2 regions of the Kutzneria viridogrisea DSM 43870 genome follow, and region 1 is predicted to be linked to the other one. Evidence: riboswitches for the same ligand, from Rfam matches in the RefSeq annotation. Region 1 holds a riboswitch; the other holds the start of a gene.
What was found. A riboswitch is a leader RNA that binds a small molecule or an ion and turns the genes downstream of it on or off. The one in region 1 is predicted to bind cobalamin.
Positions count from the first base shown of each region.

Region 2: linked by a shared signal. The riboswitch ahead of KALB_RS07200 (cobalt-precorrin-4/precorrin-4 C(11)-methyltransferase) and the one ahead of KALB_RS32975 (CbtB domain-containing protein) in region 1 are both predicted to bind cobalamin.

Region 1 covers NZ_CP007155.1:7,620,960-7,628,139, reverse strand. The annotation lists gene KALB_RS32985 (glycoside hydrolase family 32 protein) at 1-1,498, shown strand, start outside; gene KALB_RS32980 (histidine phosphatase family protein) at 1,600-2,172, opposite strand; cobalamin riboswitch at 2,214-2,355, shown strand; gene KALB_RS32975 (CbtB domain-containing protein) at 2,385-2,600, shown strand; gene KALB_RS32970 (CbtA family protein) at 2,620-3,354, shown strand; gene KALB_RS32965 (bifunctional 5,10-methylenetetrahydrofolate dehydrogenase/5,10-methenyltetrahydrofolate cyclohydrolase) at 3,399-4,220, opposite strand; gene KALB_RS32960 (cyclodeaminase/cyclohydrolase family protein) at 4,217-4,807, opposite strand; gene KALB_RS32955 (DUF3046 domain-containing protein) at 5,427-5,621, shown strand; gene recA (recombinase RecA) at 5,797-6,840, shown strand; gene KALB_RS32945 (regulatory protein RecX) at 6,851-7,180, shown strand, end outside.
Region 2 covers NZ_CP007155.1:1,543,531-1,550,710, forward strand. The annotation lists gene KALB_RS50075 (CbiX/SirB N-terminal domain-containing protein) at 1-985, opposite strand, end outside; gene cbiQ (cobalt ECF transporter T component CbiQ) at 982-1,758, opposite strand; gene KALB_RS07185 (energy-coupling factor ABC transporter permease) at 1,910-2,575, opposite strand; gene cobA (uroporphyrinogen-III C-methyltransferase) at 2,562-3,287, opposite strand; gene cobJ (precorrin-3B C(17)-methyltransferase) at 3,284-4,027, opposite strand; gene KALB_RS07200 (cobalt-precorrin-4/precorrin-4 C(11)-methyltransferase) at 4,024-4,842, opposite strand; cobalamin riboswitch at 4,910-5,084, opposite strand; gene KALB_RS07205 (precorrin-8X methylmutase) at 5,154-5,699, shown strand; gene KALB_RS07210 (sugar isomerase domain-containing protein) at 5,786-6,538, shown strand; gene KALB_RS07215 (helix-turn-helix transcriptional regulator) at 6,505-7,180, opposite strand, start outside.

The DNA of each region.
Region 1 (7,180 bases):
CGACGTGCGCACCAGCGCGGTCGGGGACGCGGGCAACGGCCTGACCTCCGTCCGGCTCGGCTCCGCCAACCAGCCAGGCCCGACCGAGGGTCCGGCGGCCGCGCGCTACGCGGTGGACCCGCTGCGCCCGCAGTACCACTACACGCCGTACCAGGGCTGGATCAACGACCCGGTCGGCCTGATCCAGTGGCGGGGCACCTACCAGCTCTTCGCGCAGTTCAACCCGGCCAGCCCGTTCTGGGGGCCGATGCACTGGGCACACGCCCAGTCCCCGGACTCCGTGCACTGGACCAACGCCCCGGTCGCGCTCACCCCGCCCGCGCCGGCCGGTCCGTCCGACACCACCGGGGAGTGGTCCGGCAGCGCGGTGGCGGACAACGGCGCGCTGCGGCTGTTCTACACCCACTACACCGACACCGCGGCGCACCCGGGCGCGATCCGCGAACAGGTCTGGTCCGCCACGAGCACCGACGGCACCACCTTCACCCCCGGCGCGGGCAACCCAGTCATCCCCGGCCCGCCCGCCGAGGCCGAGGCGGGGTTCCGCGACCCGAAGGTGTTCCGGGACCCGCACGACGGGCTGTGGAAGATGGTCCTCGGCTCCGGGCACGGCGGCGCGGGCAAGGTGCTGCTGTACTCCTCGCCGGATCTGCGGGCGTGGACCTACCGGGGCGTGCTGCTCAGTGGCGACGGCTCCACCGGCGGGATGTGGGAGTGCCCCAACCTGATCCAGGTCGACGGCCGCTGGGCGCTGCTGGTCTCCACCAACGGCGGCGAGCACTACTTCCTCGGCGACTTCACCGGTTCCACCTTCACCCCCACCGCGTCCGGGCAGTTGGACAGCGGCCCGAACTTCTACGCGGCACAGGCGTTCACCGACTCCTCCGGCCGCCCGCTGCTGGTGGGGTGGATGAACAACGGGGACGCGTTCGACCCCAACCGGCTGGACGGCTGGTCCCAGGCCGAGACGATCACCCGGCAGCTGTCGGTGCGACCGGACGGCACCCTGGGTTCGGCACCCGTCAGCCAGCTCGACCGCCTGCACGGCACACAGCTCGCGCGGCGCGGCGGGACCGCGGTGCCCACCGCCGCGCCGGTGCCGATCGCCGACGGCGCCTCGCTGGACCTCCGGACCGGCTTCGACCTCAGCCGGTCCAGCGCCACCACGCTCGGGCTCACCCTGTTCGCCAGCAGCGCGGAGCGAGTGATCCTCAGTTATGAGCCCGCCACCCGGCAACTCGTCCTCGACACGAGGAATTCCGGTTACGGCCAGGGTTCGGTGTCGCACGTGACCTCGGCGCCCGACGCGCAGGGGCGGCTGAACCTGCGCGTGCTGACCGACCGGTCCTCGATCGAGGTGTTCACCGGGGACGGCAGGTCACTCACCGCGCGGGTCTATCCGCGCTACACGCAGTCCACCGGTGTCACCGCGTTCGCCACCGGCGGGGAGGCGCGCCTGCTGCCCACCGAGGCCTGGGCGATGACCAGCGCCTGGTAGTCCCGAGTCGTTCCGCTCCAACGGGTGCGGGCTGACGGCGGGCGGAACTCCTTGCTGTCGTTGGGATCCGATCCTCATCGAGAGGGCGCCCTGCTCGCCGCCTACGAGGGTGGGGCCGTGCGAGCAGGGGGCAGCGGGTGGCCGGTCTCGCGCAGGGTCCACCGCCCCGGTCCGCCGTAGAGGTGGGTCAGCGTCAGCGGGGCCACGTCGAAGCGCCAGAACGAGGCGGGAGGAGCTTGCACGCAGTGCACAATCGCGGCGCGGACCACCGAGGGCGAGGTGATCGCGACTATCCTTCCCCTGTCCGGCAAGCAGTCCAGCCAGGAGCCGACCCTGGCCAGCAGTTGCCGCACCGTCTCGCCGCCGTGCGCGTCCGCGTCCGGATCGGACAGCCACGCCATCAGCCCGGCGGGGTCCTGTTCCTGCACCTCCGCCAGCGCGCGCCCCCGCCACGAGCCGCAGTCCAGATCCGACAACCCGGGGTCGGTCACCGGGGTGAGACCGAGAACCGTTGCCGTTTCGAGACAACGGCGTTCGGGCCCGCACCGCACCTCGTCCACACGGGACGGCGTTTCCAGTGGATCCGTTGTCCCGCAGAGGGATTCGTCATCGGCGAAGCGTGCCTCACGGACCGCTTCGGTGGCCCCGTGGCTGATCAGGAAGATCCGGTTCATGGTGACCATGCTCTCCCAACCTGGTCGGCTGATTGACACTGGCTTCACACGCTGACTACGGTCCGCTCGATCGACGTAACGGAGTAAGCCGGTGAGATCCCGGCACGGTCGCGCCACTGTGTGCGGTCCACCTCAGCCGAGGTGGCCGTGAGTCAGACACTCCGTCGTCGTGAGCACCAACTAGTGGGTCGCGCAAGCCCAAGGAGGTTCCCGTGAGCATCGCCTCACCCTCACCGATCGCCATTCCCATCCCCGTCCGGATCCCACTCCGCGAAGTGCTGCCCTGGGCAGTGTTCATCGGGGTGCTCGCCGTTGTCCTGCTCTACTTCGTCGGCGCCGAGCAGGGCGCCACCTCGCTGGTCTCCGGCCACTACGTGCACGAGTTCGTGCACGACGGCAGGCACCTGCTCGGCTTCCCCTGCCACTGAGCCGGGGGAGCGCACAACCATGATGAGAACCCTTCTGGTGCGGGGCATGCTCGCCGGTCTCGCGGCCGGTGTGCTCGCACTGGTGTTCACCTGGCTGCTGGGTGAGCCCCTGGTCGGTTCGGCCATCGACTTCGAGTCCGCCGAGGCGGCCGCTGCCGGTGAGGCGGCCGAGCCGGAGCTGGTCAGCCGGGGCGTGCAGAGCACGCTGGGCCTGGCCACCGGCGTGCTGCTCTACGCCATCGCCTTCGGTGGCCTGTTCGCGCTGGCCTTCGCCATCGCCTACGGGCGGCTCGGCCGGATCAGCGCCAGGTCCACCTCGCTGCTGCTGGCCCTGGCCGGTTACCTGTCGGCGTTCGTGGTCCCGTTCCTGAAGTACCCCGCCAACCCGCCCTCGGTGGGCAATCCGGACACCATCGGGGAGCGCACCGGCGCGTACTTCCTGATGGTGGTGCTGTCCATCGGGTTGGCGGTGGCCGCGACCTACCTGGGCCGCAGGCTGCTGCCCGGCCTTGGCACCTGGAACGCCGCGCTGGTCGCGGTGCTGGCCTTCGTGGTGGCGGTCGCGGTGGTGCAGCTGCTGCTGCCCGCCATCAACGAGGTGCCCAAGGAGTTCCCGGCGGCACTGCTGTGGAACTTCCGGGTCGTCTCGCTGGGCACGCAGCTGGTCATGTGGGCGACCATCGGCCTGCTGTTCGGTGCGCTCGTGCAGCGCAAGCTGCGCACCGAGTCCCAGCTCACGGCCCAGCCGGTGTAGCACCCGGTGGGTGCGGCCCCACCAGCCGGTGGGGCCGCACGCACTCACTGACCGGCCGCCGCGATCACGTTGCGCAGCAGCAGCGCCGTGGTCACCGGCCCCACCCCGCCGGGCACCGGGGTCACCGCGCTGGCGATCGGCTCCACCGCCGCGGTCTGCACGTCCCCGACCAGGCCGCCGTCGGCGGTCGGGTTCGTGCCCACGTCGATCACCACGGCCCCCGGCCGCACGTGCTCGGCGCCCAGCATCTCCGGCCGCCCCACGCAGGCGACCAGCACGTCCGCCCGGCTGGTCTGCGCGGCCAGTTCCTTCGTGTGCGAGTGGCACACGGTGACCGTCGCGTTCTCCGCGAGCAGCAGCAGGGCGGCGGGCTTGCCCACCACGGTGCTGCGGCCGACCACCACCACGTCCGCGCTCGCCAGCGGGGTGCCGTGCGCGCGCAGCAGCTCCACCACGGCCTGCGCGGTGGCCGGGGCGAAGGCGGGCAGGCCCACCGCGAGCCGCCCCACGCTGGTCGGGTTCGCCCCGTCCACGTCCTTGCGCACGTCGATGTGCAGCCCCACCTCGTCCAGGGTCATGCCCTCGGGCAGCGGGGTCTGGCAGATGATGCCGTGCACCTCGGGGTCGGCGGACAGCTCGCGCAGCGCCCCGCCCACGTCCTGCGAGCGCTCCACGACCCGCACCGAGACGCCCACCTTCTCGGCCGTGCGCACGATGGAGCGCACGTACCAGGCCGTGGCCTCGTCATCGGTGGGCACCAGGATCGCCAGGGTCGGCGTGGTCCCCGCCGCCCGCAGCTCGGCCGCGTCCTCGGCGACCTGGGTCCGGATCGCGGCTGCCACGCTCCGCCCGTCGATCAGCGTCATGCCCGCACCCCTTCCAGCACCCGCCCGATCCGCGACACCTCGGCGGCCAGCTCGGCCCGTGCCGCCTGGTCGGTCATCGCGGCCAGGTTGACCTCCACGTTGACCACGGCCGAGGCCAGCGCCGCCCGCGCGGAGTGCTCGGCCACGTCCACGTCGGAAAGCACGTTCACGTTGGCACCCCGCCTGATCCTCCCGGCCAGTTCCAGCACCCGCTCGGCCACCTCGGCGGTGCGTAGCGGTACTTCGGCGGCCGCACGCAGCGCCTGCTGGATGCGCTCCCCGCGCACCGCCCTGTCCCGCTCGTCCTCCTTGGGCAGTCTGTAGGCCGTGGTGACCGCGGTGAACGCCGCCGCGTCCCGTTCGGCCAGCTCCACCGCCTCGGCACGGCACTGGCCCGCCTCTCGTAGCGCACCGAGCATCGTGGGCTCGTGTTCGGCGTACCTGGGCTTGCCGATGGTCAGGTTGCACACCATCTCGACGAGCCCGGCCGCCATCGCCGTGTGCATCGCGGCCACCGCGCCCCCACCGGGCGCGGGAGCCCGGGAAGCCAGCTGGTCCAGCCAGTCCCCGATCGTCTGATCCCGCATGGGGATCAGGTTAGGCCCACACCGCGCCGGGCAGTTCCCGCCGACGGGGGCCGCTGCCGAACGCGTCGAAACCCGGATGGGGGTGAACGGGCCGAACTGCACAGTGACCTCCCGAGCGCGATGGGTGACATCGCGCGGCGGTGGCCATCCCGGAATCGCTATTGCGCGGTCGAACGGGCGTCCACGATGTGGGCGAATCCCTGGCCAATGGTCAATCACGGGAATCGGGCCCGGGTGTCGTGGCTGGTCACGGGCGCACCGTCCGAATCGATCATGAATTGGTCACGGAAGGGAAACGCGTTGTGGCCGTGTCCAGGGCATAGGGAAGCGCCGCAGGTCGTATGCGGAGCGTGGTGGTGTTATGACTGGCCGCAGACATAGAGAAGCGCCGCAGCCCTCACGCGGAGCGTGGTGGTGTTATCACCGGGGCTGGTCATGTCGCAGACATAGAGAAGCGCCGCAGCCCTGGGGGTCGACTACGGCGCTTCTGCCGTGACTTTCGACTGCCTTAGCGTCGGGGGGATCACGGGCCCAAGACAAGAATAGCGCTTGTGGGCGTGAGGGGAAGACCCTGGGCCCAACTTTTTCGCAAATTGCTCTCGGCGTAGGCTCGGTCACGATGCGCATGACTGTGTTCCGCCGCCGCATGGCTGAGGAGTTCGGCGAGGTCAGGTCCGAGATGCTCGCGCGCGACCACGTGTTCGCCGCGCTGGGCGGCCGCACCGCCGACGAGGCGCTGGAGGCCGGGCTGGACGCCAAGAGGGTGTGGCAGGCCGTCTGTGACGCCTTCGACGTGCCCGCCGAGCGCCGCTGAACCCGGGTGCGGCGTGTCGGTTTCGCACTCGAACAGGTGTTCGGCTAGCCTGGGGCCCCTCGGCTCGCCGCCACTTGTCAGACCCTCCCCGTAGCGTCGGTCCCGACAACCCACGGCGGCCGGGGCACCAGCTCCTCCCAGGGCCGGCCAGACAGACAACCGAGGTGGACTTCCCATGGCACCAGCAGCACCGGACAAGGACAAGGCACTCGAACTGGCCCTGGCCCAGATCGACAAGAACTTCGGCAAGGGCTCGGTGATGCGCCTCGGCGAGGAGCGCCGCGAGCCGATCAAGGTGATCCCGACCGGCTCCATCGCGCTCGACGTCGCGCTGGGCATCGGCGGCCTGCCCCGCGGCCGCATCATCGAGGTGTACGGCCCGGAGTCCTCCGGTAAGACCACGGTCGCCCTGCACGCGGTGGCCAACGCCCAGCGCGCGGGCGGCATCGCCGCCTTCGTCGACGCCGAGCACGCGCTGGACCCCGACTACGCCAAGGCGCTCGGGGTGGACACCGACGCGCTGCTGGTCTCCCAGCCGGACACCGGTGAGCAGGCCCTGGAGATCGCCGACATGCTGGTGCGCTCGGGCGCGCTGGACATCCTGGTGATCGACTCGGTGGCCGCCCTGGTGCCCCGCGCCGAGATCGAGGGCGAGATGGGCGACAACCACGTGGGTCTGCAGGCCCGCCTGATGAGCCAGGCCCTGCGCAAGATGACCAGCGCCCTGAACAACTCCGGCACGACCGCCATCTTCATCAACCAGCTGCGCGAGAAGATCGGCGTCATGTTCGGCTCGCCGGAGACCACGACCGGTGGCAAGGCGCTGAAGTTCTACGCCTCGGTCCGGCTGGACGTGCGCCGCATCGAGACCCTGAAGGACAGCGGGGACGCGGTGGGCAACCGGACCCGTGTCAAGGTCGTGAAGAACAAGGTCGCCCCGCCGTTCAAGCAGGCCGAGTTCGACATCCTCTACGGCCACGGCATCAGCCGTGAGGGCTCGCTCATCGACATGGGCGTGGAGCAGGGCATCCTGCGCAAGTCCGGCGCCTGGTACACCTACGACGGCGACCAGCTGGGCCAGGGCAAGGAGAACGCCCGCCGCTTCCTGCTGGAGAACCCGGACGTGGCCAACGAGGTGGAGAAGAAGATCCAGGAGAAGATGGGTATCGGCGCGCAGGTGGACGCCGACGCCGCTGCTCCCGCCCCGGTCGACTTCTGAGCGGCTCGTGATCGAGGACCCGGCCGAGCTGCCACCTGAGAAGGGCGTCGACCTGGTGCGCAAGGCGCAGGACCTGTGCGTGCGGCAGTTGACCGTGCGCGCCAGGTCCCGCGAGGAACTGCGCCAGGCCATGACGAAGCGGGAGATCCCCGAGGAGGTGGCCGAGCTGGTGCTCGGCCGCCTCGACCGGGCCGGCCTGCTCGACGACGCGGCCTTCGCCGAGGAGTGGGTGCGCTCGCGGCACACCCATCGCGGGCTGTCCCGCCGGGCGCTGGTCGCGGAGCTGCGGCGCAAGGGCGTCGCCGACTCGGTGGCGGCGGAGGCCGCCTCGGCGGTGGAC
Region 2 (7,180 bases), 3.8 Mb from region 1:
GCACCTCGATCGCGGGCACCTCCGCCGAGGCCGCCGCCGAGGGCAGGAACCGGCCCCGCCGCACCTGGAGCTCCGGTGCCGGTGCGGGCGCCGGGGTGCGGATCGCCCTGCGCGGGCGCCGCTTGCCGCGCGCGGGCTCGTCCCCGTGCGGGGTCAGCGAGATCGGCAGCCCGACCTTGTCCTCGTAGCCGGGCAGTTGCACCCGGTACGTGCACAGATCGCAGTTCATCCGCACGTCCCCGTGCAGCGCCTCGCGGTAGCGCTCCAGCACGAGCCGGGCCAGCCTCGGGTCCGGGCCGAGATGTTCGCCCCCGCGCACGGTGATCTCCGGGTGCTCCTGCGCCCACTGCGCGGCCTGCGCCATGATGCGCGGCACGAGCAGGCCGGTGAACAGGAAGAACGGGCTGACCACGATGGTCGTGGCGCCCAGCCTGCGGCAGCGCTCCATCGCCTCGGCCACGTTCGGCCTGGCCACCCCGGCGAAGCCCGGTTCGATCATGCCCAGCCCGCGGTTGTCGGCCAGCAGGCGGCCCACCTTCCACAGGTCCGAGCAGGCGTCCGGGTCCGAGGAGCCGCGGCCGATCAGCGCCACGCCCAGGGTCTCCGGGTCGGTGTCACCGGCCGCGGCGCGGATGCGCTCCTCGGCAACGGACAGCACGGTCGGCTCGATGCCCAGGTCCCTGGCGAGGCGGAAGCGCACGCCGGGGTGGCGCAGCCGCGCGCGGGCCATGGACGCGGGTCCGTCGTTCTTGAGGTGACCCGCCGCCAGCAGCACCAGCGGCACGACGACCACCTCGCTGGCGCCCGCCGCCACGACCTTGTCGATCGCCTCGTCCACCCCCGGTTCGGCCAGTTCCACGAAGCCGCAGCCGATGACCAGGTCCGGGGCACTGGCCCTGACCACCTCGGCCAGCGCCCAGTACTCCTCCACCCCGTCGGCGTCCCGGCTGCCGTGCCCGAGCAGCACCAGTGCCGGGGCCGTCACCGCGTCACCCACCCGGTCAGCGCCAGCGCCCCGTAGACCAGCGGCACCGCCAGCGCGACGGTCCACGCCCGCGCACCGGCCGCCGACCCGGTCAACACCGTTGGCAGCGCGCCGTTGTAGCCCCGTGAGGCCATCGCCAGGTACACGCGCTCACCGCGTTCGAAGGCGCGCACGAACAGGGCGCCGACGCAGGCCGCCGTGTCGCGGGCCTGCCACAGCCAGCGCGGGTCCCCGCCGCGGCAGGCCCGTGCCGTGCGCAGCCGTGCCAGCTCGGTGTTGAGCACTTCCACGTAGCGCACCATGAACGAGGCCACTGCGGTGAAGACCCGCGGCACGCGCAGCCGCTCCAGGCCAGTGATGATCTCGGCGAGCGGGGTGGTCGCGGCCAGCACACCCGTTGCCAGCAAACCGAAACTGGCCTTGAGCACGATCGAGGCCGCCGACTCCAGGCCGTCGACGGACAGGTGCACGCCAAGCAGCTCGACGGTCGGGCCGGTGGCCAACAGGGGCAGCAGCACCACGAAGAACACGAACGGGATCTCCACAACGAGGCGTCGCAACAGGGTTGTCGCGGGAACCTGGGCGATGGCCGCCGCGAGGGCCAGCACCGCCGCGTAGCCCAGGTACGGCCAGAACACCTGTTTCGGCGTGCACGCGACGAAGAGCACGCACAGCGCGGTCGCGGCGACCTTGCACTGCGGGGCCGCGCGGTGCAGCGGGGTGTCGGCCGGGATCAGCAGATCCGCGCCGGGATTGTGGGCGGCCCCACTCATCGCCGCACCTCGCTGGCGCTCGGTGCAGCGCTTCGCGCAGGCCCGGTGCCCAATGGTTCGCTCGCAAGCTCGCTCACGTGCCGCACCTCGCTGGCGCTCGGTGCAGCGCTTCGCGCAGGCCCGGTGCCCGATGGTTCGCTCGCAAGCTCGCTCACGTCTGGGCCTTCGCCGTCAGGTGCCTGCCGACCCGCACGAGGTCGGGCCGCAACCGCAGCAGGGCGGCGACCACCAGCCCGGTGACCAGCCCCTCGAACAGGGCGATGATCGAGTAGGTGCCGATGGTGCTGATCGCCACGGTGGCGGCGGGCACCCCCGCGGCCCCGCCCACGGCGTATTCCAGGCTGTACAGCACGGAAGCGGCGATCACCGCGATGACCGCCGACACGGCGCAGCCCGCGACCACGGCGACCTTGGTGCGGGGCAACAGTTTGCGCAGTCCGAGGATGAGCGGGTAGCCGATCAGCGCGGGCAGCAGCGCGAGGTTGACCGCGTTCACGCCCAGAGCGGTGACCCCGCCGTCCCCGGCGAACAGGGCCTGCACCACGAGCACCACGGAGATCACCACCGGGCCCAGCCACGGCCCGAGCAGCGCCACCGCGAGCGTGCCGCCCAGCAGGTGACCGCCGGTGCCCACGCCGATCGGGAAGATCGGCGCCTCCAGCACCAGGAAGAAGGCCGCAGCCAGCCCGGCGAGGGGGATGTCCCGGTCCCGGATCGAGCTGCCGAGCCTCCCGCTGCACACCGCCAGCCCGCCGACCGCGACCACCGCACCGGCCACCGACACCGGCGCGTTCACGAATCCGTCAGGGATGTGCATCGCTGCCCTCCAGCAGGTCCAGTGCGGCGACCGCGCCGATGACGAAGGTCACCGGCGGGCGCATCCTCGGGTCGGGCAGTGCGGCGAGCGTGCCGGTGACCCGGCGCTGGTGCGCCCGGCTGGCCGCGCTCACCGCGGTGACCGGCGTGTCCGCCGCCATGCCCGCGGCCAGCAGTTCCTCGGCGATGCCGCGCAGCGCGGACCGGCCGGTGAGCACCACCACCGTGCCGCCCACCGCGGCCACCGCCGACCAGTCGATGCGCTGGCGGTACTCGGGGTCCTCGTTGCCCGCGACCACGGTGAGGGTCGTGGCGATCTGGCGGACCATCACCGGGATACCCGCCAGCGCGGGCGCCGCGATCGCCGCCGAGATGCCGGGCACCACCTCGAACGGCACGCCCGCCCCGGCCAGGGCCAGTGCCTCCTCGCCGCCCCGCGACACCACGAACGGATCGCCCGCCTTGAGCCGCACCACCTCGCGGCCCGCCCGGCCCAGGTCCACCAGCAGTTGGTTGACCTCGGCCTGCGGCCAGGCGGGTCGGCTGCCGGACTTGCCAACGCAGCGTTTGTCCCCGGTACCGGCCAGCGCCAGGATGTCGGCCATTGAGGGCCGGTCGTAGACCACGACCTCGGCGCTGCCGAGCAGTTCGGCGGCACGGCAGGTCAGCAGGCCGGGATCGCCGGGTCCGGCGCCGACCAGGTGAACCGTCACGCCCCGGCCGCCCGCGGGGTGACCAGCCAGTCGCCGAGCCGGCGCGTGGCCGAGGCGCCGACCAGCACCGTGGTGGTCATGCCCACCACCGAGCTGTCCAGCTCGCCCAGGGTGGTCAGCCGCACGTGCTGCTCGGGGCGGGCCGCGTCGGTGACCAGCGCGACCTGCGTGCCGGGCCCGCGGTGCTCCAACAGCACCTCACGTGCCCGGTCGAGCTGCCAGGTCCGCCCCGCCGAGCGCGGGTTGTACAGGGCGAGCGCCAGGTCGGCGGCGGCCACCGCGCGCAGTCTGCGCTCGACCTCCTCCCACGGGGTGAGCAGGCTGGACAGGGTCAGGCAGGCGAAGTCGTGCGCCAGCGGGGCCCCGACCAGCGCGGAGGAGGCCAGGGCCGCGGTGACCCCGGGCAGCACGCGCACCTCGGGGCGCCGCGCCACGGGCAGTTCGGCGGCGGTGCTCAGCGCCAGCGTGGCCATGCCGTACACCCCGGCGTCCCCGGAGGACACCAGCGCGACGCGGTGCCCGGCCGCCGCCAGGGCCACGGCCTGCTCCGCGCGGCGCGACTCCTCGGTCATCCGCCCGCGCAGCACGGTCTGCCCGGCGCCGAGCAGGTCGGCGCAGGCGTCGATGTAGGCGGAGTAGCCGAGCACGACCTCGGCCTCGCGCACGGCCTGGGCCGCGGCGGGGGTGCGGTGTTCGGCGGCGCCGGGACCGAGTCCGACCACCGTGAGCAGGCCCGTCACGGCAGCCTCCGCTTCTCGACCGGGATGGCGCGGCCCTCGGTGCTGCCCTCGGTGGACCGCCGACGACAACCGTGCGAGTACCGCGGGTCGTACAGCCTGGTCCGCTGCGGCTCGATCTCGCCCAGCGCGTCGCCGACCAGGACCAGTGCCGCCGTGCGGATGCCCGAGGCGGCCAGGTCCTCGGCCAGGCCGCCCACGGTGGTGGTGATGACCCGCTCGTCCGGCCAGCTCGCCTTGGCCACCACGACGGCCGGGGTCCCGGGGGCGTAGCCGCGCCCCTCGGCCAGCAGTTCGGCCTGGAGTTGTGCGGGGCGCTGGGCGGACAGGTACACGGCCATGGTCGTGCGGTGCCCGGCGAAGGCGGCCACCGACTCGCCCGCCGGCATGGACGCGGCCGTCCTGCCCCCGGCCAACCGGGTCTGCACGATGCTCTGCGCCACGCCCGGGGCGGTCAGCTCCCGGCCGATCGCGGCGGCGGCTGCGCTGAGCGAGCCCACCCCGGGCACGATCTCGTACTCGCGGCCGGTGCTGCGGCACCACGCGATCTGCTCGCCGATCGCCCCGTACACGCTGGTGTCCCCGCTGTGCAGGCGCACGATCGCGGCCTCGGGATGCCTGGCGTACACGGCGAGCACGTCCTCCAGGGTCATGCCCGCCGAGTCGTGCCGCTCCGCACTCGGGTTGGCGTGCTCCAGGACCTCGGCCGGGATCAACGAGGAGGCCCACACCACGACCTCGGCGCGGGCCAGCCGGGCCGCGCCGCGGAAGGTCATCAGGTCGGCCGCGCCCGGTCCGGCTCCGACAAAGGAGATCACCGCGACCTCGCCCTGGTCCGCGCGCGCGAACCAGCCCTGCGAGCAGCCATCACATCCTCCGTGCGACGCGTGTCCCTCTCGCGTGGCCGGTCTCCTGGCTCCCGGATCGGCGCCGTCCCCCTGCCTTCCCGGGACCCTTCGGGTCCCAGTGGCTGCCTCGTGGGGGGCGGCTCCCCGGTCACAGTGGCGGGACCGCGCCGGATTCGCACCGGCTTCCCGTCACCACGCTCGCGGAGCAGGTTAACCGACGTTCGGCGCTGGTCATACCGCCGACTACGGTGGTCGCGGGCTGTCGGAGAGAGGGAGTTGCGGTGGCACGGGTTCGGCATCCGATCGAGCAGGAGTCGTACCGGATCCTGCGATCCCGGGTCGACACGTCCGGTTTGCCAGTCCTGTCCAGGGCGGTTGTGGAGCGGCTCGTGCACACCACCGCGGATCCGAGCTGGGCGGGGGACCTGCTCGTGGACGAGCGGGCGCTGGAGTCGGGCAGGCGCGCGCTGACCTCAGGTGTGCCGCTGATCACCGATGTGCGCATGGTCGCGGCGGGCGTCACCAGCCGCCCCGCGCACATCGCGGCCGAGACCGAGGGCGGCATCGGGGCACTGGCCGGGCAGTACGCGCAGGGCGCGGTGTTCGCGCTGGGCCAGGACTTCGCGGCCGTCAACGAGCTGGCCGGGCTGTGCGCCTCGGGGGCGCTGCGCCCGGCGCTGGTCATCGCCCTGCCCGCCGGGTTCGTCGGCGCGGTCGAGGCCAAGCGGGCGCTGCGCGAGAGCGGGGTGCCCGCGCTGACCAACCGGGGCGAGCGCGGTGGGGCGGCACTGGCCACGGCCGCCGTGAACGCGTTGCTGTACGCCTGAGCTGCGGACTCCCGCCCAGCACTGTTTATCGGTAACGTGACGGCAAGATCACCGGTAAACCGTCAACGGCGATGGGGTGCGTGCGGATGGCAGTCAACCAGGACGGGTTCCTCGCGGCGGCGCACGAGGTGATCGACCGGCTGGTCCGCACCCAGCGCGAGCCGATCGCGGCGGCGGCCGGGCTGGTGGCCCAGTGCGTGCTGGGCGGCGGGGTGGTGCACGCCTTCGGTACCGGTCACTCGCAGGGCCTGGTCATGGAGATCGCCGGGCGCGCGGGCGGGCTGATCCCCACGAACAAGCTGTCGCTGCGGGACGTGGTGACCTACGGGGACACCCCGGCGGGCGCACTGGACAAGTACGTGGAGCGGGACCCGGCCATCGCGCACCGGATCTACGAGCTGGCCCCGGTCCAGGACGGGGACCTGTTCGTGATCGCCTCCAACTCCGGGGGCAACGGCTCCACCGTGGAGATGGCCAGCCTGGTCAAGCGGCGCGGGCACGGGCTGATCGCGTTCACCTCCCTGGACCACGCCACGGCGGTGGCCTCCCGGCACCCCTCCGGCAAGCACCTGCACGACCTGGCCGACGTGGTGATCGACAACTGCGGCCCGATGGGCGACACCCTGCTGCCGCTGCCCACCGGCGGGGCGGTCTGCGCCATCTCCTCGATCACCGCGGCGATGGCGGCGCAGATGATGCTGGCCGATGCGGCGGCGCTGATCCTGGCGGCGGGCCAGACCCCGCCGGTCTACCTGTCCGCCAACGTGCCCGAGGGCGACGCGCACAACCGCGAGCTGGAGCAGCGCTACGAGGGCAGGATCCGCCGCGATCCCTCGTAGAGCGCGGCCAGCTCACCCGCGGTCCTGACCATGAGCTCGCGCAGCTCGGCGGGTTCGAGCACCTCCACCATGCCGCCGAACTTGAGCAGCTCCACGTGGGCGTGCCGGACCGACTCGATCGGCAGCACCGCGCGCACCCAGCCGTCCGGCCCCGGCTCCCCGGCGCTGGCCCGCACGGCGTCCGCGGCGAACGTGCCCAGCAGGGCCCGCAGCCAGCCCATGGCCTCCGGCGAGACCCGGATCACCGCCTGCTGCCCGCGCATCCTGGCCTCGAACTGCTCCGCCCACTCCTGCCAGTAGCCCGGCAGGTCGAAGTCCGCGGGCCGGTCGAACCGCTCGTCCAGGGTCTGCACCGCCAGCACGTTGGACACCCGGTAGGTGCGCAGGTCCTCGTCGGCCAGCGCCACCAGGTACCAGGTGCCCGCCTTGAGCACGACGCCCAGCGGGCGGACCCGGCGGGTCACCTCGCGGGGCTTGGCCCACCTGCGGTAGCGCAGCTCCAGCACGCGCTGGTTCCACACCGCCTCGGCGATCTCGGCCAGGTGCGGGGCCTGGTCGGCCTCGCGCAGCCAGCCCGGGGCGTCCAGGTGGAACCGCTCCCTGATCCGGCTCGCCCTGCTGCGCAGCTCCGCGGGCAGCGCC